3 regions of the Streptomyces sp. NPDC033165 genome follow, and region 1 is predicted to be linked to each of the others. Evidence: predicted binding sites of a transcription regulator. Region 1 holds the regulator's gene; each other region holds the start of a gene.
The links. The regulator HrcA, encoded in region 1, represses chaperone genes, less so after heat shock. The targets are predictions, from matches to a motif close to TTNGCACTCNGNNNNNCNGAGTGCNAA.

Region 1 (9,747 bases):
GGGGCTGTCCGAGGTCACCGTCGGCGCGGTGTTCGCGGCCGCGCTCGGCGCGGGGCTGCTCGGGGTGATGGGCGCCGGGGTACTCGGCGCGCGGCTCGGCCGGGCGGTGCCGATCGGGCTGGGGACGATGGTCATCGCGGGGAGCATCGTGCTCAGTTCCTCTGCCCGGGACCTCGCCTCCTTCGCGACCGGCGAGGTCCTGTGGAACACCTTCTACCCGGTGGTCCTGTCCTATCTGATCGGTCTGGCCGCCTCGCTGGACGTCCGCGGCCGCTGGGCGGTCCTGGCGGGCTCCGCCTCCTCCCTGGGGGTGGCCTGCGGCCCGTTGCTGGGCAGCGTGCTCTCCGAGGAGGCGGGCTACCCGGTGATGGGGCTGATCCTGGGCGCGGCCACTCTGCTGGTCGCCGCGCCCGTCACCGCGGTGGCACTGCACGTCGGTGGCCGTCCGCTGGTGCCCGGTTCGGTGCGCCGCCGCGGTGGCGCACCGGCCGCCCTGCTGGCCGCCACCACCGGCAGCCTGTCCGGCGCCGTACCGAAGCTCGGTTCGCCGGAGCAGCCCGTCACGGAGCTTCGCGTACCGGCCCTGCGGCGCAGGCGGCTGGTGCGCAGCGCGATCCGGACGGCCGGTCCGGACGGCGGACCCGGTCAGTCGAACGCGTACGCCTCGACCTCGGAGAGGTAGCGCGCCCGGCGCTCCTCGTCGTGGTCGAGGAAGGCCGCCTCGAAGGAGTTGCGGGCCAGGGTGCGCAGCTGTTCCCGGTCCAGGGCGAGCGCGTCCCGCACGGCGTCGAAGTTGTCCCCGGCGTACCCGCCGAAGTAGGCGGGGTCGTCGGAGTTCACCGTGCACAGCAGGCCCGCCGCCATCATCTCCGGCAGCGGGTGGTCCTTCAGCGTGTCGACCGTCCGCAGCCTCACGTTGGAGAGCGGGCAGAGCGTGAGCGGCACCCGGTCGGCGACCAGCCGCGCCACCAGCTCCGGGTCCTCCAGGCAGCGCAGCCCGTGGTCGACGCGCTCGACGCCGAGGACGTCGAGGGCCTCGCGGATGTACGCGGGCGGGCCCTCCTCCCCGGCGTGGGCGACCTTGCGCAGACCGAGCGCGGTGGCCGCCTCGTACACCTCGCGGAACTTGGCGGGCGGGTGGCCGACCTCGGCGGAGTCCAGGCCGATCGCGCTGATCCGGTGCAGATACGGCTTCGCGGCGTCCAGGGTGCCGAGGGCCGACGCGGCGGAGAGGTCGCGCAGGAAGCACATGATCAGCTGGGTGGAGACGCCGTGGGTCTCCACGCTGCGCTCCAGCGCCCGGCCGAGGCCCTCGATGACCGTGCCGATCGGGACGCCCCGGGCGGTGTGGGCCTGCGGGTCGAAGAAGATCTCGGCATGCCGCACGCCCTGGGCGGCGGCGCGGGCGAGGTAGGCGTCGGCGAGTTCGGTGAAGTCCTCCTCGGTGCGCAGGACGGCCATCAGCGCGTAGTAGAGGTCCAGGAAGGACTGGAGGTCCTCGAAGCGGTAGGCGGTGCGCAGCTCGTCGGCGGTGGCGTACGGCAGGGTCACCCCGTTGCGTTCCGCGAGGGCGAAGGCCAGCTCGGGTTCGAGGGTGCCTTCGATGTGGAGGTGGAGTTCTGCCTTGGGGAGGTGCACGGTGTCTCGCAAACGGTGGTGCGGGTGTTCTCAGCGGTGGTGCGGTTGGTTCACTGGTGGTGCCGGGTGGGGAGCGGGACTCTGATCAGGTCCTGTGCGACGGTGAGTTCGCCGTCGAACCCGGCCGCGCGGGCCTGGGTTTCGAAGAGCTCCGGGTCGCTGTAGCGCTGGGAGAAGTGGGTCAGCACGAGGTGGCGTACGCCCGACTCCTTCGCCACCCCGGCGGCCTGTCCGGCGGTCAGGTGGCCGTGGTCCGCGGCCAGTTTCGCGTCCTCGTCGAGGAAGGTCGACTCGATGACGAGCATGTCGCAGCCCGCGGCGAGCGCGTACACCCCGTCACAGAGCCGGGTGTCCATGACGAACGCGAACCGCTGTCCGCGCCGGTGTTCGGAGACCTCCTCCAGCGTGACGCCGCCGAGCGCACCCTCGCGCTGGAGGCGGCCGACATCCGGTCCGGTGATGCCGTGCTCCTTGAGGAGGGCGGGCAGCATGCGGCGGGTGTCGGGCTCGGTGAGGCGGTAGCCGTAGGACTCGACGGGGTGCGAGAGCTTGTGGCTGTCCAGGGTGTACGAGGCGGTGGTGGCGAGGACTCCGCCCGATCCGGCGGCCGGGGCCTCGGTCAGCTCGACGGTCTCGCGGTAGGCCGTGGCGTACCGCAGCCGGTCGAAGAAGTGCTGCCCGCTCGCCGGATAGTGCGCGGTGACGGGGTGCGGCACCTGGTCGAGGTTGATCCGCTGGATCACCCCGGCGAGTCCGAGGGAGTGGTCACCGTGGAAGTGGGTGACGCAGATCCGGTTGATGTCGTGCGCGGCGACTCCGGCCCGCAGCATCTGGCGCTGGGTGCCCTCGCCGGGATCGAAGAGGACGCCCTCGCCGTCCCAGCGCAGCAGATAGCCGTTGTGGTTGCGGTGCCGGGTGGGGACCTGGCTGGCGGTGCCGAGCACCACCAGCTCGCGTACGGACATGGCGGGAGACTCCTACGGGGCGGGCGTTATCCGGGGGGCCACTGGAGGCCGCGGCCGCCCAGGACGTGGGCGTGGGCGTGGAAGACGGTCTGTCCCGCGCCGGAGCCCGTGTTGAGGATGATCCGGTAGCCGCTGCCGTCGACCTTCTCGTCGGCCGCGACCGCTCCGGCCTCGCGCAGGACGTCGGCGGCGATCTGCGGTTCGGCGGCGGCCAGCGAGGCGGCGTCCGGGTAGTGGACCTTGGGGATGACCAGGACGTGGGTGGGGGCCTGGGGGTTGATGTCGCGGAAGGCGACGGTGGTCTCGCTCTCGCGGACGATGGTCGCCGGGATGTCTCCCGAGACGATCTTGCAGAACAGGCAGTCGGTCTGCGGCTCTCCCGCCATGGCCGGGCCTCCTCGTTCGTTCGTGGTCGGTTCACTTCTCCGAAGATCAGTACACGGGCATGCTAGCGCCGGGCGTTGCGCAGGCCCATGATCAGAGGTGACTCGCTGGACATGACCTCACTCTACGTAACGCCACTGACAACGCGTCCGGGCAGCCCCTCGGGCCCGGCACCGACGGCCGTGCCGTCAGGGCCTGTTCGCCCAGGCGCCCCGTTCACCCCCAGCGGCCGGTACGTCCCAGCAGCAGCGCGGTTGCGGCCGTCCCCGCGGTGGAGGTACGCAGCACGCTGCGGCCGAGACGGTAGGGGCGGGCGCCCGCCTCGGCGAAGGCGGTCAGTTCCTGCGGGGAGACGCCGCCCTCGGGGCCGACGACGAGCACGATCGTGCCCTCGGCGGGGAGTTCGGCGGTGGCGAGCGGCGTGCTGTCGTGGTCGCGGTCCTCGTGCAGGACCCCGGCGAAGTCGGCGTCGGCCAGCAGGGCGGCGACCTGCTTGGTCGTCAGGGCCTCGGCCACCTCGGGGAAGCGCACCCGGCGGGACTGCTTGCCCGCCTCGCGTGCCGTACTGCGCCACTTCGCCAGGGATCTGGCGCCCCGATCGCCCTTCCACTGGGTGATGCAGCGGGCGGCCTGCCACGGCACGATCGCGTCGACGCCGGTCTCGGTCATGGTCTCCACGGCCAGCTCGCCGCGGTCGCCCTTGGGAAGCGCCTGGACGACGGTGATCCGGGGGGTGGGCTCCGGCTCCTCGTGGATGCTCTCCAGACCGGTGACCGTGAGGCGGTCCTTGCCCTCGGCGGCGCGTACGACACCCTCCGCCCAGTGGCCGAGGCCGTCGGTGAGGACGACGTCCTCGCCGGGCTGGAGGCGCTTCACGGAGACGGCGTGCCGCCCTTCGGATCCCTCCAGGACGAACTCCGGCCCGGTGGGCATCCGTTCGACGACGAAGACCGGTGCGGTCACCGGGGGCTCCTCATGCTCAGGGCCGACCGGGCGGCCTCCAGTTCGGCGGCGAGCAGTCCGACCAGCTCGCCCGCGGGCAGTTCGCGGGCCATCCGGTGGCCCTGCCCCGCCCACAGGGCCATGCCCTGCGCGTCCCCGGCCTTGGCGGCGGCCTGGCGCAGCCCGCTGGTGACGTAGTGGACCTGGGGGTAGGCGGCGGGGGCGTACGGGCCGTGCTCGCGGATGAAACGGTTGACCAGGCCGCGTGCGGGCCGCCCGGAGAAGGCGCGGGTCAGCTCGGTGCGGACGAACAACGGGTTGGTCAGGGCCTGCTTGTGCAGCAGGTGCGCCCCGGACTCGGGGCAGATGAGGAAGGCGGTGCCGAACTGGGCGGCGTCCGCGCCCGCCGCGAGGACGGCGGCGATCTGGGCGCCGCGCATCAGGCCGCCGGCGGCGACGAGGGGGATCTGCACGGTCTCGCGGACCTGGGTGACCAGGGAGAGCAGCCCGGTGCCGGTGTGGTCGGCCTGCGGGTCGTCGCGGTGGGTGGACTGGTGGCCGCCCGCCTCGACGCCCTGGACACAGACGGCGTCGGCACCAGCCCACTGCGCCGCCTGGGCCTCTTCGGCGGAGGTGACCGTCACGATGGTCAGCGTCCCCGCCCTGGCGAACGCGTCGAGGGTGTCGCGGGTCGGGCAGCCGAAGGCGAAGGAGACCACGGGGACCGGGTCCTCCAGCAGGATCGCGACCTTCGCCTCGTAGCCGTCGTCGCCGCTGCTGTCCGGGTCGCCGAGCGGCGTCTCGTACCAGGCGGCCTCACCGGCGAGCTGCTGGCGGTAGACGTCCACGGCGCTGGGGTCGGCGAGCGCGGGCTGCGGCATGAAGAGGTTGACGCCGAACGGCCGGGAGGTGAGCCGCCGCAGCTGTTTGATCTCGTTGTACATCCCGTCCGCCGTTTTGTACCCGGCGGCCAGGAACCCGAGCCCGCCCGCTTCGGCGACGGCTCCGGCGAGCTGAGGTCCGGACGCGCCGCCCGCCATCGGGGCCTGCACGATCGGATACCGGCAGAGATCGGTCAACTCGGAGGACATGACCGCATCGTGCCACGTCCCGCGCACAGGGCCGAATCAGCCAGCCGACGACCTGACCGGTTCTTCCGCCGTACGCCGCACCGCCCGCCGGAAGAAGACCGGCGGGCGGTGCGGTGAAAGGCGAAAAGCGGCTCAGCGACCGTTGAACGCGTCCTTCAGACGGGAGAACAGACCCTGCTGACCTGGCTGGAACTGGCCGGTGGGCCGCTCCTCACCGCGCAGCTTCGCCAGCTCCCTCAGCAGCCGCTCCTGCTCCGGGTCGAGCTTGGACGGGGTGATCACCTCGACGTGCACGATCAGGTCGCCCCGACCGCCGCCGCGCAGATGGGTGATCCCTCGCCCGTGCAGCGGCACGGACTGGCCGGACTGGGTGCCGGGCCGGATGTCGATCTCCTCCAGGCCGTCCAGCGTCTCCAGCGGGCACTTGGTGCCCAGGGCCGCCGCCGTCATGGGGATGGTGACCGTGCAGTGCAGGTCGTCGCCGCGCCGCTGGAACACGGAGTGCGGCAGCTCGTGGATCTCGACGTAGAGGTCACCGGGCGGGCCGCCGCCGGGGCCGACCTCGCCTTCACCGGCGAGCTGGATACGGGTGCCGTTGTCGACGCCCGCGGGGATCTTGACCGTGAGCGTGCGGCGCGAGCGGATGCGGCCGTCACCGGCGCACTCCGGGCACGGCGTCGGCACGACCGTACCGAAGCCCTGGCACTGCGGGCAGGGCCGCGAGGTCATGACCTGGCCCAGGAATGACCGGGTGACCTGCGAGACCTCGCCGCGGCCGCGGCACATGTCACAGGTCTGGGCGGAGGTGCCGGGGGCCGCGCCCTCGCCGCTGCACGTGTTGCAGACGACCGCCGTGTCGACCTGGATGTCCTTGGTGGTGCCGAAGGCCGCCTCGGCGAGGTCGATCTCCAGCCGGATCATGGCGTCCTGGCCGCGCCGGGTGCGCGAGCGGGGCCCGCGCTGCGAGGCCGTTCCGAAGAACGCGTCCATGATGTCGGAGAAGTTGCCGAAGCCTCCGGCACCGAAACCGCCCGCGCCGCCGCCACCGCCGTTGCCGGAGAGCGGGTCGCCGCCGAGGTCGTAGACCTGCTTCTTCTGCGGGTCCGACAGCACCTCGTAAGCGGCGTTGATCTCCTTGAACCGCTCCTGGGTCTTCGGGTCCGGGTTGACATCCGGATGCAGCTCGCGGGCGAGCCGACGGAATGCCTTCTTGATCTCGTCCTGCGATGCGTCGCGGCGTACGCCGAGTACGGCGTAGTAGTCGGTGGCCACTTACGACTCCGCCAGGATCTGTCCGACGTAACGTGCCACTGCGCGTACCGCTCCCATCGTTCCGGGGTAGTCCATGCGGGTCGGTCCGACCACGCCGAGTTTGGCGACTGCCTCGTCGCCCGAACCGTAGCCGACCGCGACGACGGACGTGGAGTTGAGCCCCTCGTGGGCGTTCTCGTGCCCGATCCGTACGGTCATGCCCGAGTCCGTGGCCTCACCCAGCAGCTTCAGCAGGACGACCTGTTCCTCCAGTGCTTCCAGCACCGGCCGGATCATCACCGGGAAGTCGTGTCCGAAGCGGGTGAGGTTGGAGGTGCCGCCGATCATCAGCCGCTCCTCCGTCTCCTCGACCAGGGTTTCGAGAAGAGTGGAGAGAACCGTGGAGACCGTCCCCCGGTCCTCGCTGTCGAAGGATTCCGGCAGCTCCCGCACCAGCCGCGGGACATCCGCGAAGCGGCGTCCGACGACCCGGCTGTTCAGCCGGGCCCGCAGATCCGCGAGCGATGCCTCACCGAACGGCGCGGGACAGTCGATCATACGCTGTTCGACCCGGCCGGTGTCCGTGATCAGGACCAGCATCAGCCGGGCGGGGGCCAGCGACAGCAGCTCCACGTGCCGCACCGTCGAGCGGGTCAGCGAGGGGTACTGCACGACGGCGACCTGCCGGGTCAGCTGCGCGAGCAGCCGCACGGTCCGGCCGACGACGTCGTCGAGGTCGACCGCGCCGTCCAGGAAATTCTGGATGGCCCGGCGCTCGGGCGAGGACAGCGGCTTGACGCCCGCGAGCTTGTCGACGAAGAGGCGATACCCCTTGTCGGTCGGGATGCGTCCCGCGCTCGTGTGCGGCTGCGCGATGAAGCCCTCGTCCTCCAGCACCGCCATGTCGTTGCGGACGGTGGCCGGGGAGACGCCCAGCCGGTGCCGCTCGGTGAGCGCCTTGGAGCCGACGGGCTCCTCGGTGCCGACATAGTCCTGGACGATGGCGCGCAGCACTTCGAGTCTGCGTTCGCTGAGCATCGCGCACACCTCCAGCTGTCGTTCTCCGGTCCCTGTCTGGCACTCGGTGCGTACGAGTGCCAGCAATCCCCCGGTCAGTGTACGGGGGCGGGGTGGGGCGTGGGCAAGGGCGACCGGCCAGGTCCCGGCGGGAGGCCGCAGGTCGCTGCCGATAGCGTCGCCGTATGGACGTCGCTTGGGAAGACTTCGGCTGGGAGCGGTTGGGCAACGGTATCGGCCGGCGGCGGCTCCCCGGCTGGGACGCCACCGTCGCGCTGGTCGCCGGGACGGAGGGCGTACTGCTCCACGACACGGGTTCGACGCTGCGCGAGGGCGTCGAGCTGCGGCGCCAGGCCGAGGCGCTGCTCGGCCGCAGGGTGACGCATATCGCACTGAGCCACCCCCATTTCGATCACGTACTGGGCACGGCGGCGTTCGCCGGGGCCCAGGTGTACGGGTCGGCGGGCCTCACGGCCCTGCTGCGGGGCGGGGAGCAGGAGCTGTACGCGTCGGCGGTGCACCACGGGGTGCCGGAGGACGAGGCGGCCGGGTCGGCGGACACGCTGGTGGCCCCGCACCACGAGGTGCACGGCGAGCGGACGCTGGATCTGGGCGGCGGCCGCCGGGTGCTGCTGGCCGACCTGGGCCCCGCGCACAGCAGCCACGACCTCGCGGTGCTGGTGCCGGGGGCGGGCCCGGACCCGGCGGTGGTGCTCTGCGGCGATCTGGTCGAGGAGTCGGGCGAACCGCAGGCGGGCCCGGACGCGGTCACCTCGCGCTGGCCGGCCGCGCTGGACCGGCTGCTGGAGCTGGGCGGCGAGGACGCGGTGTACGTACCGGGGCACGGGGCTGCTGTCGACGCGGCGTTCGTCCGGGCGCAACGGGCGGCACTGGCGGAGCGGTTCGCGGTGGCGTGAGGATTCCCGCGATGGCGGAGCGGTTCGCGGTGGCGTGAGGATTCCCGCGATGGCGGAGCGGCTCCCTGAGGGTCGCGGCGTGAGGTTTGTCGCGCCGGTGTGACGATTATCGTCGGGGCATGCGCAGCTACCAGCCGGACCTGACCCCGCCGTGGAAGCGGTCCGCCCCCGTGCCCGAGGTCCCCGCCGAGCCCGATCTGGTCGTGGAGGAGGTCGCCACCGGCTTCTGCGGGGCGGTGATCCGCTGCGAGAAGACGGCCCAGGGGCCCACGGTCACCCTGGAGGACCGCTTCGGCAAACACCGGGTGTTCCCGATGGAGCCCCGCGGCTTCCTGCTGGAGGGCAAGGTCGTCACCCTGGTGCGCCCGTCGGCGGGCGGTCCGGTGCGCCCCGCCCGTACGGCCTCCGGTTCGGTGGCGGTGCCCGGTGCGCGGGCCCGGGTGGCGCGGGCCGGGCGGATCTATGTGGAGGGCCGGCACGACGCGGAGCTGGTCGAGCGGGTGTGGGGCGACGACCTGCGCGTCGAGGGTGTGGTCGTGGAGTACCTGGAGGGCGTCGACGACCTTCCCGCGATCGTCGGAGAGTTCGCACCGGGCCCTGACGCGCGGCTGGGGGTGCTGGTGGACCATCTGGTGCCCGGCTCCAAGGAGTCCCGGATCGCCGAGCGGGTGACCGGTGCGCATGTGCTGGTGGCGGGGCACCCGTACATCGACGTGTGGGAGGCGGTGAAGCCGTCCTCGGTGGGGATCGACGCCTGGCCGGTCGTACCGCGCGGGCAGGACTGGAAGACGGGGGTGTGCCGGGCGCTGGGGTGGCCGGAGAACACCGGGGCGGCCTGGCAGCACATTCTGTCGAAGGTGCACAGCTACAAGGATCTTGAACCGCAACTCCTGGGCCGCGTGGAGGAATTGATCGACTTCGTCACCCTTCCGGCCTGATGTCCAGGGCCTGACGCCGGTCCGATGTGGGCCTGACCGCCCCTCTCCAGGACGATCATGTGCCGATCCCTGTGAATGCCTGCGCCCCACGCGCACCATCGGTTATTGAGGGTGGGGACACGGGCTCATGGACACACGGGGGAAGGGCACGGGGCGATGGCGCGCGAGGTCTGGCGGGACAGTGCGGACAATGAGGCGGCCTCCGCCGTCTTCCACCTGATGCAGCAGCTGATCGACCGGTACCGGGTGAACCGTCCGGTGATGCCGCTCGTGGTCGCCCAGGCGGCGGACGCCGGGGCCGGGCCGGAGATCGACGCCCGGGTCGAACGCCTCGTCCACCAGGTGCATCGGGCCAACGAGCTGCGCCGGGTGCCGGTGCGGCTGCTGGACGGCGACGGGGCCACACCGTACGAAGCGGCGCTCGACATGGTGCGCACGCTGTCCGAGAAGCCGTGGGAGACCCGCGAGAACGCCCAGTACAAGCCGTTCCCCTTTCCGCGCTCCCGGCTGCTCGGGGCGATCGAGCAGGCGACCGCGACGGTGGTCGAGCAGTCCGGCGGCGGCGCGGAGGGGGTGCGCGAGGAAAGGATTCTGGAGCAGCTGA
Region 2 (9,747 bases), on a different contig from region 1:
CTGGTCCTGGGCTCCAAGGGGAAGCTCCGTACCACCATCGATCCGCGGGAGAAGGGCTTCGAGCAGTGCGCCGGAGACGGTTCCGGCGGCGACATCCAGCCCTGCCGCGGCAGCACGGTCGGCAAGGGCCTCGTCATGCTGGGCGGCACCGACCGGGTCGGTACGTACGACCTGGACACCGGGAAGTTCCTCTGGGGGGTCAAGTCCGAGGAGGTCCGCAAGCTGTACCCGCTGCGTGCGGAGAGCGACAAGGAGATCCTCGTCTACGAGTCGGCCACCTCGACCCTCCCGGGCCGGGTCTTCCTGCTGGGCCCGGGCGGTGCGGGCACGGAGAAGGCGGTCCTGCAACACCCGGCGGCCGCCGCACCGTTCGAGTTCGAGATGTTCGGCGGGCGACTGGCCTACGTCGACGGCCGGCTCGTCGTCACCCATTCGGTCGTGACCGGGAACGACGCCCGGCCCGAGGCCCGCATGCTGTCCTTCGCCCCCGCGCCGTCCTGACCGGGACCGGGGCGCCCTGACGGGTGATGAGGGTCCGCCCCCGCCGGGCCGTAGGGGCCAGGTCGGGGGCTGTTCAGGGATCTGCCCCATGCCGGGCGGGCGGTCTGCCCGGGACGCTGAAGGGCATGGCGAGGACCACGGGACGACGGAGTCGGAAGCGGGCGCTCATCGCCCTCGGCGCGGTGGTGGGCGTGTTCGTCGCGGGTGTCGGCGGCTGCTGAACGCGTCGACCGCCCGCATCTGCACCTTCGGCTTCGCCGACGACCGGTCCTTCGCCCTGGTCGGGACGGACGGCGGGCTGCTGGAGGGGCCCGCCGCGCTGAAGCGGGTGCAGCTCTCCCCCGGTGAGCGGGCGGAGATCGTCGTGACGGTGCGGCCGGGCGAGCGGACGGTGCTGCGCAGCTGCCCCTGGCGGGACGGGAACGGCTGGGAGCGGCGGTGCAACGGGGGGGGACGACTCCTTCGGCGTACTCCAGTTGCGGGCGGCCGAGCGGCTGCGCCCCTCCCCCGCCGTCCCCGCCCGGCCGGCCGGACCCGCGAGGCTGGAGCTGCCAAAGGCCGGGGACGCGGCGCGCGGCCGCCACTTCGAGCTGCGCAGGTCCGGGATCAACGGGCGGCCGATGGCGATGGACCGGATCGACGAGACGGTCACCCGGGGGCGGCGGAGGTCTGGACGCTGCGCAACGGCGGTGGCATGACCCACAACTTCCATGTGTACGACGTGCAGTTCAGGGTCCTGGACGTCGACGGGAAACGGCCGGAGCCCGCCCTGCGGGGGTGCAAGGACACGGTGGCGGTGCCGATGGGCTCGATGGTACGGATCGCTCTGCGGTTCGACGTGCCGTCCGCCCCGGACACTCCGTACATGTACCACTGCCATCTGCTGTCCCATGAGGACGACGGGATGACGGGCCAGTTCGTGGTCGTGGAGAAGGGCGGGCGGGCGGGTGAGCCGCCGGAACACTCGGGGCACTAACGTGCCGCGTATGACGACTGCACTGATCACGGGCGCGACGGCGGGTATCGGGGCTGCGTTCGCGCGGCGGCTCGCGGCCCAGGGGCACAACCTGGTGCTGGTGGCGCGGGACACCGCACGGCTGCGCGAGCAGGCCACCGAACTGCACGACCGGCACGGCATCGAGGCCGAGGTGCTGGCCGCCGACCTGTCCACGGACAGCGGGATCGAGTCGGTCGAGAAGCGGCTCGCGGACCGCAGGCACCCGGTCGACCTGCTGGTCAACAACGCCGGGTTCGGGAACAAGGGGCGCTTCCTGGAGGTGTCCATGGCCGATGAGCTGACGATGCTGAAGGTCCACTGCGAGGCGGTGCTGCGGCTCACCTCGGCCGCCGTCTCGGGCATGAAGGAGCGCGGCCGGGGCGGCGTGATCAACGTGGCGTCCGTCGCGGCGTTCGTGCCGCGCGGTACGTACGGGGCGTCCAAGGCCTGGGTCGTGCAGTTCACCCAGGGCGCGGCGCGGGACCTGGGCGGGTCGGGGGTGCGGCTGATGGCGCTGTGCCCCGGGTTCGTGCGGACGGAGTTCCACGAGCGGGCCGGGATGGGTACGGACAACATCCCGGGCTGGATGTGGCTGGACGCGGACAAGCTGGTGGCGGCGGCGCTGGCGGATCTGGCGCGGGGCAAGTCGCTGTCGGTCCCGGACCCGCGCTACAAGGCGCTGATGGGGCTGGTGAAGGTGGCCCCGCGCGGTCTGCTGGGCGGGGTGACGTCGCGGACGGGCCGCAAGTACGGCCCGCAGTAGTTCCCGTCGGGAACGCATCGAGGCCCGGTACCCCCGCGACGGGGGTACCGGGCCTCGAACGCGTAGCGGGCCGCCGCGCGTACCGGAGAGGTACTAGTGGGAGTGGCCGTGGCCGCCGTGACCGGCGTCGGCCTCTTCCTCGGCCGGCTTCTCGACGACGAGGGTCTCGGTCGTGAGCAGCAGCGACGCGATGGACGCGGCGTTCTCCAGGGCGGAGCGGGTGACCTTGACCGGGTCGATGACGCCGGCCTTGACCAGGTCGCCGTACTCGCCGGTGGCGGCGTTGAAGCCCTGGCCCTTGTCGAGCTCGGCGACCTTGGAGGTGATGACGTAACCCTCCAGGCCGGCGTTCTCGGCGATCCAGCGCAGCGGCTCGACGGCGGCACGGCGGACGACCGCGACACCGGTGGCCTCGTCGCCGGTCTTGCCGAGGTTGCCCTCCAGGACCTTCACGGCGTGGACGAGGGAGGAGCCACCGCCGGAGACGATGCCCTCCTCGACCGCGGCGCGGGTGGCGGAGATGGCGTCCTCAAGGCGGTGCTTCTTCTCCTTGAGCTCCACCTCGGTGGCGGCACCGACGCGGATGACGCACACGCCGCCGGCCAGCTTCGCGAGGCGCTCCTGGAGCTTCTCGCGGTCCCAGTCGGAGTCCGTCGTCTCGATCTCGGCCTTGATCTGGTTGACGCGGCCCTTGACGTCACCGGCGTCGCCGCCGCCGTCGACGATGGTCGTGTCGTCCTTGGAGACCGTGACGCGGCGGGCCGTGCCGAGCACGTCCAGACCGGCCTGGTCGAGCTTGAGGCCGACCTCCTCGGCGATGACGGTCGCACCGGTGAGGGTGGCGATGTCGCCGAGCATGGCCTTGCGGCGGTCGCCGAAGCCCGGGGCCTTCACCGCGACGGCGTTGAAGGTGCCGCGGATCTTGTTGACGACGAGGGTGGAGAGCGCCTCGCCCTCGACGTCCTCGGCGATGATCAGGAGCGGCTTGGAGCCACCGGCCTGGATGACCTTCTCCAGGAGCGGCAGCAGCTCCTGGATGGAGCCGATCTTGCCCTGGTGGATCAGGATGTACGGGTCGTCGAGGACGGCCTCCATACGCTCCTGGTCGGTCACCATGTACGGGGAGAGGTAGCCCTTGTCGAAGGCCATGCCCTCGGTGAACTCCAGGTCCAGACCGAAGGTGTTGGACTCCTCGACGGTGATGACACCGTCCTTGCCGACCTTGTCCATCGCGTCCGCGATGAGCTCGCCGACCTGGGTGTCCTGCGCGGAGAGCGCGGCCACGGCGGCGATGTCGGACTTGTCGTCGATCGGGCGGGCGGTCGCGAGGAGCTCCTCGGACACGGCCTTGACGGCGGCGTCGATGCCCTTCTTCAGGGCGGCCGGGGAGGCGCCCGCGGCGACGTTGCGCAGACCCTCGCGGACCAGCGCCTGGGCCAGGACGGTCGCGGTGGTGGTGCCGTCACCCGCTACGTCGTTGGTCTTGGTCGCCACCTCCTTGACGAGCTGGGCACCGAGGTTCTCGTACGGGTCGTCGAGCTCGACCTCGCGCGCGATGGTGACACCGTCGTTGGTGATGGTGGGAGCGCCGAACTTCTTGTCGATGACGACGTTGCGGCCCTTGGGGCCGATCGTCACCTTGACCGTGTCGGCAAGCTTGTTGACGCCGCGCTCAAGGGCGCGACGGGCGTCCTCGTCGAACTTCAGAATCTTCGCCATGGGCTGTACTTCCCTCTCGAACGAACTGCGCCCCTCGCCACCCGGCTAGTTATTTCGCAGGGGGCCAGGGGCGCAGAACACAAGCAAACGTGGGTGAATTACTTCTCGACGATCGCGAGAACGTCGCGGGCCGAGAGGACGAGGTACTCCTCGCCGTTGTACTTCACCTCGGTGCCGCCGTACTTGCTGTACAGGACGACGTCGCCGGTCTTGACGTCGAGCGGAAGACGCTCGCCGTTCTCGAAGCGGCCCGGGCCCACAGCGAGGACGACGCCCTCCTGGGGCTTCTCCTTCGCGGTGTCCGGAATGACCAGGCCGGAAGCCGTGGTCTGCTCGGCGTCGAGCGGCTGGACCACAATGCGGTCCTCAAGCGGCTTGATCGCAACCTTGGAGCTGGTGGTCGACACGATCCGGTCTCCCCCTTCGGAGATCTCACGGGGTTTAACAGTCTGTGGGTGGCGACCAGACCGATCCGTCGTCGCGGGTGCCGGACCTGCCCTGTCGCACAGTGTGGTGCTGGCACTCTCCCGGGGGGAGTGCCAGACCTGAGACTATGACCGCGATTAGCACTCGGTCAAGCGGAGTGCCAATTCACCACCCTCGCGCGTCTCGGCCGGAGCGCTGCCCGGCCACCGGTCCGGTCACCGATCCGGTCCCTGTCCGGGCAACGCGGGGGCGGGGCTCTGCGTTCCGTACGACGACGAATGCGCGCTCAACGGGGGCTGAGCGCGCATTGGGGGCCGTACACCTTCCGATCCGTACGCCGGCGAGGAGGCACGGGAGGCGCAGGTCAGACGTAGTCCTCCAGCTTCGCCACCGCGTAGCCCTTGTCCGTGACGGTCTTCATGACCCGGCGGATCATGTCGGGCATCGTGCCCTTCCAGTCGCCCTTGCCCCGGAAGTGGGTGAGGACGATGTCGCCCGGGTGCAGGTCCCGGTCCCACTCGCGCCATTCCATGTGGTCGGGGAAGGCCTCGGCGGTCCACAGGGGTACGGCGGTGATGCCGCAGGACTTGGCGACGACGAGGGTGTCGCGGTTGTAGTTGCCGTAGGGCGGGCGGAAGAGGGTCGGCCGCTTCCCGTAGTGCTTGAGGATCTTCTCCTGCTGGCCGCAGATCTCCTTCTTCTGCTCGGCGTACGACAGTCCGGGCAGATAGCGGTGGTTGAGCGTGTGGTTGCTGATGACCACTCCGCGCTTCTGCATCTTCTTGAAGTAGCCGTAGTCGTCGTTGGTGACGTAGTCGCTGATGAACGCGCTGTACGGGATGTCCAGTTCGGTCATCATCCGCAGCAGGGCGGGGTCCTTCTCCGCGCCGTCGTCCATCGTCAGGAAGACGATCTTCTCCTTGGTCGGGACCGTGGTGAAGACGGGGGGCAGCCCGGCGTCGTCCCGGACCTCGAACCCCTTGCGGGTGGTGATGCGCGGCTTCGCCTTCGGCGGTTCGGGGGCCGCGAGCGGGGTCTTGGCCAGCCCCCACTTCTTCGCGGCGACGGCCCGTGCGGCCTGTTTCCGCTTGAGTTCCTCGGCGTACGAGTCCAGGGCACGGGCGGGCCCGGCCTGCGGTGCGGCCTCGCCGGGCTGCCCCCCGGCGGCGGGCTTCACCGGACCGCCGGGGGCCCCTGCGCCGCCCTCCGCCGCACATCCGGAGGCGACGGCGGCGGCCAGCAGGGCCGCCAGCACGACCACGCCCGACCTGTGCCGCTTCATAGCTGATTTTTCTTTTTGTCGTACTAGCTGCATGGCGCCGCATCCTGCCAGCCGCCCGCCCGCCCCCCGCCCCGACACCGCGAGCCGATCCGCCCCGTCCCCCGGCCGGCCCACAGGGGCCCCGACCGGCGCGCCTGGCCCACAATGGACCGGGTGAACGCAACGACCCCCGCCGCCCCGTCCGACGACCCCGCCGGCGCCGCCTTCGCCGCGCTGCGCACCCCCGAGGGCGAGCAGCTGCTGGCCGAGCTGCGCGACCACGACCCGGCCGACGAGCTGGCCACCGCGACCCGGCTGCGCCGCACGCACCCGGCGGAGCTGGTCTCGGCGGCCCTGGGGCAGGCCCGGCTGCGGCAGCGGGCGGTCGCGAAGTTCGGGGCGGCCGACGCGTACCGGATGTACTTCACGCCCAACGGGGTCGAGCAGGCCACCCGCACCTCGGTCGCCGAGTATCGCGCCGCCCGGTTCGCCGCGCTCGGCGTGCGCGGCGTGGCGGACCTGTGCTGCGGCATCGGCGGCGACGCCATCGCGCTGGCCCGCGCCGGGATCAGCGTCCTGGCCGTGGACCGCGACCCGCTGACCGCCGAGGTGGCCCGGGCCAACGCGGACGCGCTCGGTCTCGCCGGACTGATCGAGGTGCGGTGCGCCGACGTCACGGAGATCGACACCTCCCCGTACGACGCGGTCTTCGTGGACCCGGCGCGGCGGGGCGCGAGGGGAGGGGCCGCGCGCAGCGCGTCGGGCTGGGGCGGCGGCCGGGCGACGGGCGGGCGCATCTTCGATCCGGAGGCGTACTCACCGCCGCTCTCCTGGGCGACGGCCGCCGCGCTGAAGGCCCCCAGGGCGGCGCTGAAGATCGCCCCGGGCATCCCGCACGAGGCGATCGGCCCGGAGGCGGAGGCCGAGTGGATCTCGGACGCCGGCGATGTGAAGGAGGCGGTGCTCTGGTACGGGGCGGGCTTCGCGCCCGGTTCGTTCCGGGCCACGCTGCTGCCGTCTGGCGCCACCCTGAGCGCCCCGGCCCCGCTGCCCGCCCCGCCGGTCGGCCCGGTCGGGCGGTACCTGTACGAGCCGGACGGGGCGGTGATCCGGGCCCATCTGGTCGCCGACATCGTGGAGCGGTGCGGCGGGCGGCTGGTGGACGAGACGATCGCGTACGTCACGAGCGATCGGCCGTACTCGTCCCCGTACACCTCCGGGTACGAGATCACCGATCAGCTGCCGTTCAACATGAAGAAGCTGAAGGCGCTGCTGCGGGAGCGCGAGGTGGGCGTACTGACCGTCAAGAAGCGCGGCTCGGCGGTCGAGCCGGAGGAGCTGCGCCGCCGGATGAAGCTGAAGGGCCCGAACGCGGCGACGGTGTTCCTGACCCGGGTGGCGGGGGCTCCGACGATGCTGATCGGCCATCCGCTGGGCTGAGTCGAAACGCCGGCCCGTGCGCTGAGCTGGAACGCCGGCCCGTGCGCTGAGCGGGAACACCGGGCCGCGCGCTGGGCTGAAACGCCGGGCCGCGCACGGGCTGACATACCGGCCCGCCGCCGGACCGGACCCCTGCGCCCACGGTCGGCCGGACCCCCCGCAGGCCTCAGCGGTGGCCGGGGCCGCCGGTCCGGGCGAAGGGCGGCCGCTCCGGCTCGGGCTTCCGGGCCGCGGGCGGCCGGACGCCCGCGGCCACGCCCCCGCCCCCTGTCCCGGTCCCCGTCAGAACGCCCGCCACCCAGCGACGGTGGGCCAGGGCCGTGACCGCGCCGATCAGCGCGGTCAGCCAGGCGACCATGCCGACGCCCACCACCAGGGCGACCAGCCCGTACGTGTGCCGCCCCGGTTCGGCGCTCGCGGGGGCGATCACGCAGAGGGCCAGCCCGGCCGCGCCCAGGACGAACGACAGCAGCAGCCAGGCGAGGCTCGCGCCGGGCCTGCGCAGGTGCCGGTCGCGCTCCGGGTCGCGGTCCAGCGCACCCCAGGCGGCGAGCAGCGAGCGGACCTCGCGGGCCCGGGAGATGCCGAGGCAGACGAAGACGACCGCCGGGATCAGGAGCCCCAGACCGAGGACGAGGGCGACGAGTCCGCCGAAGAAGGCACCGATGTCGGCGACGTCGGCGGCCTCCTGGAACATCAGGAGGCCGGTGCCCAGAAAGCTCCAGCCGAGCGCGGCGAGCCCGGCCCACGTCCACAGCAGCCCGAGCCGTCCCGGCCCCACGTGCATCTTCACCAGCTCGCCCAGGACCACCGCCCGGTCGGCGAGCATCGCCTCGCGGCCCGGCCAGGACCGGATCCCGACGGGCGGAGGAGGCGGCGGCAGCGGGGCACGTCGTGACATGCCCAAAACACTACCGACACCGTCCGCTCACGCGTCCCGCAGCGCCTGGATGTCCAGCTTGCCCATTCCGAGCATGGCCTTCATGGTCCGTTCCGCCTTCGCGGGGTCCGGGTCGGCCAGCAGCCTCGGCAGCTCGTTCGGCACGATCTGCCAGGAGACCCCGAACTTGTCCTTCAGCCAGCCGCACTGACCCTCCTCGCCGCCCTCGGACAGCGCGGCCCAGAACCGGTCCACCTCGGCCTGGTCGGCACAGTCGACGGACAGCGAGATCGCCTCGGTGAACGGGAACTGCGGTCCGCCGTTGAGCCCGATGTAGTCCTGCCCTGCGAGGCGGAATGCGACGGTGAGCACCGAGCCCGTCTCGCCCGGGGCCTCCTCGCCGTAGTAGGTGGTGTCCAGGATGCGGGAGTCACCGCCGAAGATCGCGACGTAGTGCTCGGCCGCCTCCTTCGCCTGGCCGTCGTACCAGAGGCAGGGGGTGATCTTCTGCATGACGTTCTCCTAGCTTTCCGCCGGTCCGGTCGTTGTGGAAGGTAGACCGCGGCCGACGCGGGAACTCATCGGACCCGCCGGTACACACCACGGACGCACCACGAACGCACCACGGGCACGTCCCGACCCGCCACTGCCCCCGGGCAGCGCGCCCCCGGGACGGGAACGAGCTGCTGACGCTCGCCCCGGGCATGCGGAGGGTCAGCCCACCGCCTCGAACCGCCACCGGTGCACCGGCCGGGTGATCAGGGCGGCGTCGGGCTCGGGGAGTTCGGGGAGGTCGTCGGCGTACGACGCTTCCTCCCACCACGTCATGACCAGCACCCGGTCCTGCGGGGCGCGGAGCAGTTCGCGGCGGGCCGGTTCGCGGGACAGCTCGGCGGCCCGGGCTCGCGCCCACTCCAGGAGTTCCCCGCCGCGGCCCTCCACGGCGCGGGCCTCCCACATCAGGACGACGGTCGCGGCGCTCATGAGTAGAGGTTGTCCTTACTGATCTCGTGCACGTGATCGTGGGAATGGGAGTGGGGGTGGGAGTGCCCGGGGCCATGCGCGGACCCCGGTACGTGCGTCTCCGTCACCGGCAGCGACGAGTCCGCCGACAGCTCCAGGTCGGAGGGGCGCCGGTTGCGGGCGACCATCTCCGCGCCGAGCGCCGCGACCATCGCGCCGTTGTCCGTGCACAGGCCCGGGCGTGGCACCCGCAGCCGGATGCCCGCGCGCGCGCAGCGCTCCTCGGCCAGGGCGCGGAGGCGGGAGTTGGCCGCCACCCCGCCGCCGATCATCAGGTGGTCGACGCCCTCGTCCTTGCAGGCCCGGACCGCCTTGCGGGTCAGCACGTCCACCACCGCCTCCTGGAAGGACGCCGCCACATCCCGTACGGGCACCTCCTCGCCCGCCGCGCGCTTCGCCTCGATCCAGCGGGCGACGGAGGTCTTCAGACCGGAGAAGGAGAAGTCGTAGGGGGCGTCGCGCGGGCCGGTCAGGCCGCGCGGGAAGGCGATCGACTTCGGGTCGCCCTCCCTCGCCAGGCGGTCGATGACGGGGCCCCCGGGGAAGCCGAGGTGCAGGACGCGGGCGATCTTGTCGAACGCCTCGCCCGCCGCGTCGTCGATGGTCGCGCCGAGGGGCCGTACGTCGCTGGTGATGTCGGGGGCCAGCAGGAGCGACGAGTGGCCGCCGCTGACCAGCAGCGCCATCGTCGGCTCCGGCAGCGGGCCGTGCTCCAGCTGGTCGACGCAGATGTGCGA
Region 3 (9,747 bases), on a different contig from region 1:
GGAAAGGTAAGCCCCTGCGAGGACGAGTGCGGTCAGCACGACGAGCGGCCCGGCGGGCGAGCGGCCGTCGGCGAACGTGTCCACCGCGTGCTTCGCCATCAGCGGCATCGCGAGCCCCGCCCCGGACCCGGCGAGCGACAGCAGCCCCGCCCCCAGCAGGACGCCCCGGTGGGGGCGCGCCCGGGCGAGGAGGAGACGGAGCGGGGAACGGCCCGGCACGGCCCTGGGGGCCGCCTTCTCGGAGCTGGGGGCCGCCTCGGTCCCAAAGGGCTCCTCGGGGGAACGTTTCGTCGCAGGTTCCGCCGCTCCCTCAGGCAGCCCGCCCGCTCCCGTCGCCCCCGTCGTCGTCCCCGCCGCCGCGCTCACCCGGAACCCCCTCGCGTACCGTCGTCACCACCATCAAGGGACGCAGATCCGCTGGTTCCGCCTGCTCCCCGACCGTGCGGCCCCCCGCCTGCACCCAAGCATGCGGTGAGAACGGCGGTGCCGTCCGGACCCCCGCGCACCAGTCGGGCCAGACCCCGGACATCCTGCACGCCAGGGCGATGGCGACCGAGCGCGGCAGACAGCCGTAACGGCCCGCGCAGCGGCGGCTGGTGGCGACGACCGCCTCGTACACCTCCAGCGTCTCCGCGTACGAGGCCGGGCGCGCGCCCCTGCTGCACCGGGTCAGCACCCGGCGCAGGCGGCCGGGCTTGAACCGGGCCAGGACGAACGCGGCGGCGATCGCCGTGCGCAGGCGCAGGCCGCCCGCTGCCGCGCCCCGGCGGGGCATGGTCATCTCTGTGGTCACGGGCGCAGGATCTTCGCGTCGACGAGCTGCCGGGTCAGCTCCGCCACGTCCGACTCCGCCTCGGCGCGCTCGACGTCGAACTCGGCGACGATCCGCTCGACGGCGGCCTCGGGGGCGTGTCCCGCCGCCAGGGTCTCGACGACGATGACGCTGGTGTCGTTCAACTGCCAGTAGCTGCCGTCCTTTTCGTCGAGGAGGACGCCGCCGTACTCGGTCGTCGTGACGGCTATGCCTTTTCTGAGCTTCACGGGGTCGCCTCGCTGGAGGGGGTGGTGGAATGGAGTGCGGGCCAGGCGTTCTCCGCCGTGCGCAGCCAGGTCTCCCCGGCCACGGTCGGGCTGATGGAGTGCTCGACCAGGACCGGTGAGAAGGGCTCGGCGGCGAGCCGGAGCAGACGGCGGGAGTCGACCAGGCCGTGGGCGGCGAGCCGGGAGTCCGCCCACAGCTCCGCGAGTTCCGGGGCGTGTTCACTCAGGCCCTGGTGTTCGTCGGAGGACATGTGGTCCTTCGTCGTCCGGGCCAGCAGCGCGTCCGGCACCACCCCGCGCATCGCCTCGGCGAGGAGTGGCTTGTAGCGCCAGGGGCTGATCCGCTCCGGCAGCCGGACGGCGAGGGTCGCCTCCAGGACCCGGTCGTCGTAGAACGGTGCGGCGACCGGCAGCCCGATCGTCATGCCGACGTCCTCCATCGCCTGGAAGTGCCGGGCCCCCATCCGTACGGCGTCGATGTCCACATGCCGCCCGCGCCACGGGTCGATCGGTTCGGCGTGCTCGGCGGCGGCCCGGAACTCCTCCATGATCAGGGCGCATCCGTGGTCCGTGAACCACGGGCGCAGGGACTGCCGTACGCCCCAGGAGAGCAGCGGGGTCCTGGCTACGGGCTGGGGTTCGGTGCTGACCGCGTCCGCGATCCAGCGGGGGAACGTGGAACGGCCCAACAGGGCCTTGAGCGTGGGCAGGAGGGGCCAGCCGAGCTGGTGGCGCAGACCGCTGAGGTGGTTCCAGGCGGTGAGGGGGTTGCCGTGGAAGAGGTCCTGGTAGGCGTGGGGCAGGCCGAGGAAGAGTTCGTCGCCGCCGTAGCCGGTGAGGTGGTAGCGGGAGCCGGTGGCGCGGGCGCGGCTCAGGAGCAGGTGCGCGCGGGCCCGGCCGGGGGCGACGGGGAGCGGTTCGTCGTTGAGCTCGGCGGAGGTGGCGGCGAGGTCGGCGTAGAAGTAGGGGGCGTCGTCGGCGGGGATGAGGTGGTGTTCCAGGGCGGAGGCATCCGCCGTGCGCTGCGCCGCCTCGGCTCCCCGCACCGCCACGCCCCGCTGCGCCGCCTCGGCTCCCCCCGCCGCCTCCACCGCCCTCCGCGCCCATGTCTCGTCCTCGCTGTAGCGGTCGCGGGCGGCCACCGTCAGCAGGGACAGGCTCGCCGGGCCGGTCTCCCGGGCGGCGAAGGTGAGGGCCGTGGAGTCCATGCCGCCGGAGAGCTCGCAGCTGATCCGGTCCAGGCCGCCGACATGGGCCCGTACGGAGGCGGCGACCGCGTCACCGAGTCTCCGGGCCCCCTCCGCCAGGGAGAGTTCGCCCGGCGGCGGCTCCCACCAGCGGTGCTCCGCGGGGCCGGGGACGGCGGCCGTGCCCGGTGCTGCGACGGGCAGGGCCAGGCCGTACCCGGCACCGGTCTCGTGGACGCCCCGCCACACGACGCGCCGGCTCAGGGGGTGCGGCACGAAGTCCAGCAGCCGCAGCGCGAGCGCGCCGTCGTCCAGGGGCGCGTCGATCAGGCGGGCCAGGACGGCGGGGCGGTCGGACGCGATGGTTCCGGCGTCCGGGTGCCGGGCGTGGTAGATCCGGCGCAGTCCGGTGGCGGTTCCCCGGACCCAGGTCTCCCCGGAGAGCCGGGCGACCACGTGGTAGAGGCCGGGCAGCCGGGCGAGGCGGGCCTCCAGGGCGGTCCGGCCCCGGGCGCCCTCCAGGAGCCCGGCGAGCACGGCGTCGGGGACCCGGTCCGGGCCGATGAGGACGAGGGCGTCCCCGCCCCGGGCGAGGTGGCTGACCTTGCGGACCAGCGGGCGGGCGACGACCCAGGGCCGGCCCGAGGGGTGGGCGACGGTCAGGGCGTCGCCCACCGGCGGGGCCGTCCCGGTCGCTCCCGGTGCGGGAAGCTGCCCGGCCGCCGCCGCTCCCGCCACGCTGTCCGGCAGGACGACGAAGTAGTCACGCAGCTGGCCGGGCATCTTCACCTTCCGGAAGTTCTCACACAGTGCAGGGGTAAGGGACCGGCGGATCAGACGATGCGCCGGGTCCAGTACTCCTTGTACGAGCCGACGAAGTAGCCGGCGGTCTTCTTCGAGAAGTCGCCCTGCTTGAACATCGACGGCTTCACGTAAGCCTTCTTCTGCTGCTTCATGAGACCTTCCCTTCTGCGTGATTGACGACCGTTATGCCCAACTTGGGTCCGCATAACTGAAGTTGTTCATGCGACTGGTGTTCATCACGTGAACACCAGAGCCATCATGTCCCGCTGCCGAACCGGTACGCATGATTCCGACTTGCCGCACGAAGTTGGCTGGATAGCGTGAGCGGCGAAGACCCGGGCCCGGTCGCCCCACCACGGCACGGGGCACCGACCGGTCGGCATGTGCAGTCGCACACCGACGACCCCCTACCAGCCGAGTGGACTGGACCAATGGCTGTACGCGGGGGTCGCATCGCGCAGTGAACTGCCCGGAGAGCGGACAGCGCCCGGCGTACCGGAAGAACCAGCCGGGGCCGCGCCGTCCACAGGCCCCGCGCCCGACCGCACCACGGCCGATCCGCGCGCCGCCGGGATCGACGGAACCGGGCGCACCCGTGCTGTCGCACGGCGTTGGGCGCTGGGAGCTACAAGTAAGCATTCGGCCATGCCGAACGGCCGCGGCGCCCTCCTCAGGCGCACTCCGGTGGGCTCAGGCGCACTCCGGTGGGCTCAGGTGCGCCTCCGGTGGACTCAGGTGCGCCTACGGTGGGCATCAGGCCCGCCGCCGGTGGCTCAGGCCCGCCACCGGCCCGCCTCGCGCACCCGGTAGCCGCCCCAGGCCGCCGTTCCCACGCCCAGCAGCAGCGGGATCATGCCGTCGCCGACGAGCTCCGACGAGTGCGCGAACCGCCGTCCGCCGTCGAAGACCTGCGTGGCCGTGATCGTCTCGGGGTCGGTCCTGCCGTCATGGCCGCCCCGCCCCCGTGTCCGTACAACCGTCCCCGCATTGTCCCAGCGGAACCTGTCCCGGGACACGCCACAGGGGCGGTACCTCCGGTGAGGGAGATACCGCCCCTGTGGGACGTACGCGGAACTACGATCGACCGGCGGACCGGACCCGATCAGAAGTCCATGTCACCGCCCGGCATGCCGCCCGGGGCGGCCGCGCCGGCCTTCTCGGGCTTGTCGGCGATGACGGCCTCGGTGGTGAGGAAGAGCGCGGCGATGGACGCGGCGTTCTGCAGAGCGGAGCGCGTGACCTTCGCCGGGTCGAGAATGCCCTCGGCGATCATGTCGACGTACTCGCCGGTCGCGGCGTTGAGGCCGTGACCGATCGGCAGGTTGCGGACCTTCTCCACGACGACGCCGCCCTCAAGACCACCGTTGACGGCGATCTGCTTGAGCGGGGCCTCCAGCGCGAGCTTCACGGCGTTGGCGCCGGTCGCCTCGTCACCCGTGAGGTCGAGCTTCTCGAAGACGGCCGAGGCCTGGAGCAGAGCCACGCCACCACCGGCGACGATGCCCTCCTCGACGGCGGCCTTGGCGTTGCGCACCGCGTCCTCGATGCGGTGCTTGCGCTCCTTGAGCTCCACCTCGGTGGCGGCGCCGGCCTTGATGACGGCCACGCCGCCCGCGAGCTTCGCCAGGCGCTCCTGGAGCTTCTCGCGGTCGTAGTCCGAGTCGGAGTTCTCGATCTCGGCACGGATCTGGTTGACGCGACCCTGAACCTGGTCGCTGTCACCGGCACCGTCGACGATCGTGGTCTCGTCCTTGGTGATGACGACCTTGCGGGCGCGGCCGAGCAGGTCGAGCCCGGCGTTCTCCAGCTTGAGGCCGACCTCCTCGGAGATCACGGTGCCACCGGTGAGGATGGCGATGTCCGCGAGCATGGCCTTGCGGCGGTCACCGAAGCCCGGGGCCTTGACGGCGACGGACTTGAAGGTGCCCTTGATCTTGTTGACGACCAGGGTGGACAGGGCCTCGCCCTCGACGTCCTCGGCGATGATCAGCAGCGGCTTGCCCGACTGCATGACCTTCTCCAGCAGCGGGATCAGGTCCTTGACGCTGCCGACCTTCGAGTTGACGATCAGGATGTACGGGTCGTCGAGCGACGCCTCCATACGCTCCATGTCGGTGGCGAAGTACGCCGAGATGTAGCCCTTGTCGAAGCGCATACCCTCGGTGAGCTCCAGCTCCAGACCGAAGGTCTGGGACTCCTCGACGGTGATGACGCCTTCCTTGCCGACCTTGTCCATCGCCTCGGCGATCTTCGCGCCGATCTCGGTGTCGGCGGCGGAGATGGAGGCGGTCGAAGCGATCTGCTCCTTGGTCTCCACGTCCTTGGCCTGCTCCAGCAGGGCGGCGGAGACGGCCTCGACGGCCTTCTCGATGCCCCGCTTGAGCGCCATCGGGTTGGCGCCTGCGGCGACGTTGCGCAGGCCCTCGCGGACGAGAGCCTGAGCCAGAACGGTGGCGGTGGTCGTACCGTCGCCGGCGACGTCGTCCGTCTTCTTGGCGACCTCCTTGACCAGCTCCGCACCGATCTTCTCGTACGGGTCCTCGAGCTCGATCTCCTTGGCGATGGAAACACCATCGTTGGTGATCGTGGGCGCGCCCCACTTCTTCTCGAGGACGACGTTACGGCCCTTGGGGCCGAGGGTGACCTTGACGGCGTCGGCGAGCTGGTTCATCCCGCGCTCGAGACCGCGCCGTGCCTCCTCGTCGAACGCGATGATCTTGGCCATGTGAAGTGGTCCTCCCGGACAGGGGTGGATTTCTCCGGACCGAGAGGCGCCCGCGACGGACGGCCTGCGTGCGTGGTGGTTCCTTGCCCCACCGCGCCTGCGGGCCTCACCGGCCCGGTCCAAGTTCTGTCACTCTCACCTGGAGAGTGCTAACGCCAATGATTAGCACTCGACCCCTGCGAGTGCAAGCGTCCCTGGTCGAATATGGACCGGACAGCGGACCGGATCCGGACAGCGGCCGCGCCGTCCACCCCGGCCCCGGCACGCGCGAAGGGCCCGGTCCCCCTGATCCGGGGGCCGGGCCCTTCGTGCGTGAGTGGTGTCGTCGGACGACCGCGCCGAGCTCAGCCGACGGCGAGCTTGACCATGTCGGCCTGGGGCCCCTTCTGGCCCTGCGAGATCTCGAATTCAACTCGCTGACCCTCTTCGAGGGTGCGGTACCCGTCCATCTGGATCGCGCTGTAGTGGACGAAAACATCCGCACCACCGTCGACCGCGATGAAGCCGTACCCCTTCTCCGCGTTGAACCACTTGACGGTGCCCTGAGCCATGCCTAACTCCCCTATTACTGGCCCTTGCACAGGACCGCACTTCGCGGGCCCGGGTCAGAACTCACCCTCCGACAGGAGAGGGTGTGCGGCGCCGTAGCGCGTCGACCGCGGCTGAATGTATCTGTCCAACTGCCCTCTGCAACAGGTCAATCGGACGAGAATTCTGGGCGCGACCGAACGCCCGAATATGTGGGATTGCTGAAAATTACGGGCAAGTCGGGCCAGGCAAAGGCCACTTATGCCTCAAGAGGTTCACGTACTTTGGCTGCTTCTTATCGGTCCGGGCGCATTCTCATATGCGGGCGGGCACGGGCAGCGGAGGGGGCTTCCCCAACTGTACCGCGCTCAACCATGCAGAATTGCCCCCTCCGCTTCTCTCGCGGAGGGGGCAACTGCGGGTGCTGCGGGTGTTGCGGAGTCAGCAGCCGCCGGCCACGGCCGGGATGATCGAGACCCCGGCGCCGTCGGGCGTGGCCGCGTCCAGGCCGCCCTCGAAGCGCACGTCGTCGTCGTTGACGTACACGTTGACGAAGCGGCGCAGCTTGCCCTGGTCGTCCAGGACGCGGGCGGCGATGCCGGGGTGGTTCTTCTCCAGGGACTCGATGACCTCGGAGAGCTTCGCGCCCTCCGCCGTGACCTCGGCCTGGCCGCCCGTGTACGTACGGAGGATGGTGGGGATGCGGACCTTGACGCTCATGGTGGTGCCCTTCTTCCTTCGTTCTGGGGTGGTCAGGCGGAGCCGAGGCCCGCGGCGCGGAACGCCTCCAGGCTCGGCTTGATCGTCGCCGTGGCCTGCGAGGTCGCGGAGACCGCGTCGAGCGTCTTGAGGCCGTCGCCGGTGTTGACCACGACGGTGGTGAGCGCCGGGTCGATGACGCCGGCCTCGATGAGCTTCTTCGTCACGCCGAGCGTCACCCCGCCCGCCGTCTCGCCGAAGATGCCCTCGGTGCGGGCCAGCAGCTTGATCGCGTCGACGACCTGCTCGTCGGTGACGTCCTCCACCGCGCCGCCGGTGCGGCGGGCGATGTCCAGGACGTACGGGCCGTCCGCCGGGTTGCCGATGGCCAGCGACTTGGCGATGGTGTTCGGCTTCTGGGGCCGCACGACGTCGTGACCGGCCTTGAAGGCGGCGGAGACCGGGGAGCAGCCCTCGGCCTGGGCTCCGAAGATCTTGTACGGCCTGTCCTCGACCAGGCCGAGCCTGATGAGCTCCTGGAGCCCCTTGTCGATCTTCGTCAGCTGGGAGCCGGACGCGATCGGGATGACGATCTGGTCGGGCAGCCGCCAGCCGAGCTGCTCGCAGATCTCGTACGCCAGGGTCTTGGAGCCCTCGCCGTAGTACGGGCGGAGGTTGACGTTGACGAAGCCCCAGCCCTCGCCGAGCGGGTCGCCGATGAGCTCGGAGCAGAAGCGGTTGACGTCGTCGTAATTGCCCTCGATGCCGACCAGTTCACCGCCGTACACCGCGGCCATGACGACCTTGCCCTGCTCCAGGTCGTGCGGGATGAACACGCAGGAGCGCAGTCCGGCGCGGGCGGCGGCGGCGCCGACGGCACCGGCCAGGTTGCCCGTGGAGGAGCAGGAGAGGGTGGTGAAACCGAAGGCGCGGGCGGCCTCGACGGCGATCGCGACGACGCGGTCCTTGAAGGAGTGCGTCGGGTTGCCGGAGTCGTCCTTCACGTACAGGCCGCCGGTGACGCCCAGCTCACGGGCGAGGTTGTCGGCCTTGACCAGCTTGGTGAAGCCGGGGGTGAGGTTGGGCTTCCGCGCCACGTCGGCGGGGACCGGCAGCAGCGGGGCGTAGCGCCAGATGTTGTCCGGACCGGCCTCGATGCGCGCCTTCAGCTCCTCGGGGGAACCGGTGGGCAGGTCGTACGCCACTTCCAGCGGCCCGAAACAGGACGCACAGGCGAAAAGGGGGCCGAGCTCGAAACGCTCGCCGCACTCGCGGCAGGAAAGCGCCGCGGCGGGACCGAGGTCCACGGAAGGCGTAGTGGTGGTGCCGGGGGTGGCGGCGTTACCTGCAACTGTCTGAACAGCCATGATGGCGGAGGCCCTTTCTCCTCATCTTCCTCGCGACGCATTTCGCCACAAGACGGAATTGGCACCTTCCCCACCGTGACCTCGCGGTCGGTAGGAGGGTTGCCGGGACTTCAACGGGCCGTTCCCTCAGTCCCTCTGGATGAGCTCTATGGCGCTGGATCTTCGATCCAGGCGTTTATGTGCGGTGTGACCCCGACATGCGACGGTCATCCGCGTTGTTCAAGACTGTAACCGAAGCACCGGACCGTTGAGATAGTCGTCCGAACCGCGAGATGGATCACACACAGGGAGTGCCGACCGTGCTCGAAGAGGTGGAGCGCTGGCTGACCAGGCGTTCCTGGTCGTGCGACGACCGCCCGCTGGACCGGCTCACCGACGCCCGGGCCGCCGACCCCCGCCGTACGTCGGTGAGCGTGGTGCTGCCCGCGCTGAACGAGGAGGCCACGGTCGGGGCGATCGTGACGACGATCCGGCGCGAGCTGATGGAGAAGGTCCGGCTGGTCGACGAGCTCGTGGTGATCGACTCCGGCTCCACCGACGCCACCGCCGCCGCCGCCCGGGCGGCGGGCGCCCGGGTGGTCCACCGGGACGCGATCCTCCCCCGTATCCCGGCCCTGCCCGGCAAGGGCGAGGTGCTGTGGCGGTCGCTCCTGGTGACCAGCGGCGAGATCGTCTGCTTCGTCGACGCCGATCTGAAGGACTTCTCGGCGGACTTCGTCTCGGGGACCGTCGGACCGCTGCTGACCGACCCCACCGTCCAGTTCGTCAAGGCGATGTACGACCGTCCGCTCGGCAACAGCGCAGGTCAGGGCGGCCGGGTCACCGAGCTGGTGGCCCGGCCGCTGCTCAATCTGCACTGGCCGCAGCTGGCCGGATTCGTACAGCCGCTGGGCGGGGAGTACGCGGTGCGGCGCTCACTGCTGGAGCGGCTGCCGTTCCCGGTCGGTTACGGGGTGGAGCTGGGGCTGCTGGTGGACGCGCTGCACACCGTGGGCCTGGACGCGCTGGGCCAGGTCGACGTCGGGGTGCGCGTCCACCGCCACCAGGACGGGCAGGCGCTGGGCCGGATGGCGGCGGCGATCTACCGCACAGCACAGCTGCGGCTCTCCCGGGGCCATCTGGTGCGGCCCGCACTGACCCAGTTCGAACGGAGCGCGGAGGGGTTCGTGCCGCACACCCATGCGGTGGACACGGAGGAGCGACCGCCGATGCGGGAGATCGCGGAGTACGCGGAGCGCCACGCGGCGTGAGGGGGTCCGCCGGGCTGTGTGCGGGCCGAGGCGTTTGGCGGCTTCCGTAACGGGCTAGGTTCCGCTACATGGTCTCCGAGCACGCACCCAACTCGACTGCCCAGGTTCTCGTCGCGTCCAACCGCGGCCCGGTCTCGTACACGCTC

Region 2: a site for HrcA is predicted at 4,544-4,570, ahead of groES (co-chaperone GroES). Genes of this name have one in related genera too.
Region 3: a site for HrcA is predicted at 5,920-5,946, ahead of groL (chaperonin GroEL). Genes of this name have one in related genera too.

What each region holds. Positions count from the first base shown of each region.
Region 1 covers NZ_JBVIPK010000011.1:35,296-45,042, forward strand. The annotation lists gene ACZ5WC_RS24095 (MFS transporter) at 1-682, shown strand, start outside; gene ACZ5WC_RS24100 (adenosine deaminase) at 646-1,638, opposite strand; gene ACZ5WC_RS24105 (ribonuclease Z) at 1,689-2,603, opposite strand; gene ACZ5WC_RS24110 (histidine triad nucleotide-binding protein) at 2,630-2,989, opposite strand; gene ACZ5WC_RS24115 (16S rRNA (uracil(1498)-N(3))-methyltransferase) at 3,204-3,950, opposite strand; gene ACZ5WC_RS24120 (nitronate monooxygenase) at 3,947-5,020, opposite strand; gene dnaJ (molecular chaperone DnaJ) at 5,153-6,292, opposite strand; gene hrcA (heat-inducible transcriptional repressor HrcA) at 6,293-7,309, opposite strand; gene ACZ5WC_RS24135 (MBL fold metallo-hydrolase) at 7,474-8,205, shown strand; gene ACZ5WC_RS24140 (DUF3097 domain-containing protein) at 8,325-9,143, shown strand; gene ACZ5WC_RS24145 (ABC transporter substrate-binding protein) at 9,300-9,747, shown strand, end outside.
Region 2 covers NZ_JBVIPK010000002.1:344,534-354,280, reverse strand. The annotation lists gene ACZ5WC_RS06030 (outer membrane protein assembly factor BamB family protein) at 1-501, shown strand, start outside; gene ACZ5WC_RS06025 (multicopper oxidase domain-containing protein) at 830-1,477, shown strand; gene ACZ5WC_RS06020 (SDR family NAD(P)-dependent oxidoreductase) at 1,488-2,261, shown strand; gene groL (chaperonin GroEL) at 2,355-3,980, opposite strand; gene groES (co-chaperone GroES) at 4,079-4,387, opposite strand; gene ACZ5WC_RS06005 (polysaccharide deacetylase family protein) at 4,771-5,688, opposite strand; gene ACZ5WC_RS06000 (THUMP-like domain-containing protein) at 5,833-7,107, shown strand; gene ACZ5WC_RS05995 (hypothetical protein) at 7,274-8,008, opposite strand; gene ACZ5WC_RS05990 (VOC family protein) at 8,036-8,500, opposite strand; gene ACZ5WC_RS05985 (hypothetical protein) at 8,702-8,971, opposite strand; gene tsaD (tRNA (adenosine(37)-N6)-threonylcarbamoyltransferase complex transferase subunit TsaD) at 8,968-9,747, opposite strand, start outside.
Region 3 covers NZ_JBVIPK010000013.1:140,050-149,796, reverse strand. The annotation lists gene ACZ5WC_RS26650 (ABC transporter ATP-binding protein) at 1-219, opposite strand, end outside; gene ACZ5WC_RS26645 (lasso peptide biosynthesis B2 protein) at 311-793, opposite strand; gene ACZ5WC_RS26640 (lasso peptide biosynthesis PqqD family chaperone) at 790-1,041, opposite strand; gene ACZ5WC_RS26635 (asparagine synthase-related protein) at 1,038-3,011, opposite strand; gene ACZ5WC_RS26630 (keywimysin-related RiPP) at 3,062-3,184, opposite strand; gene ACZ5WC_RS26625 (hypothetical protein) at 3,806-4,048, opposite strand; gene groL (chaperonin GroEL) at 4,135-5,757, opposite strand; gene ACZ5WC_RS26615 (cold-shock protein) at 6,102-6,308, opposite strand; gene ACZ5WC_RS26610 (MoaD/ThiS family protein) at 6,727-7,005, opposite strand; gene thrC (threonine synthase) at 7,038-8,351, opposite strand; SAM riboswitch class I at 8,370-8,497, opposite strand; gene ACZ5WC_RS26600 (glucosyl-3-phosphoglycerate synthase) at 8,651-9,601, shown strand; gene ACZ5WC_RS26595 (alpha,alpha-trehalose-phosphate synthase (UDP-forming)) at 9,670-9,747, shown strand, end outside.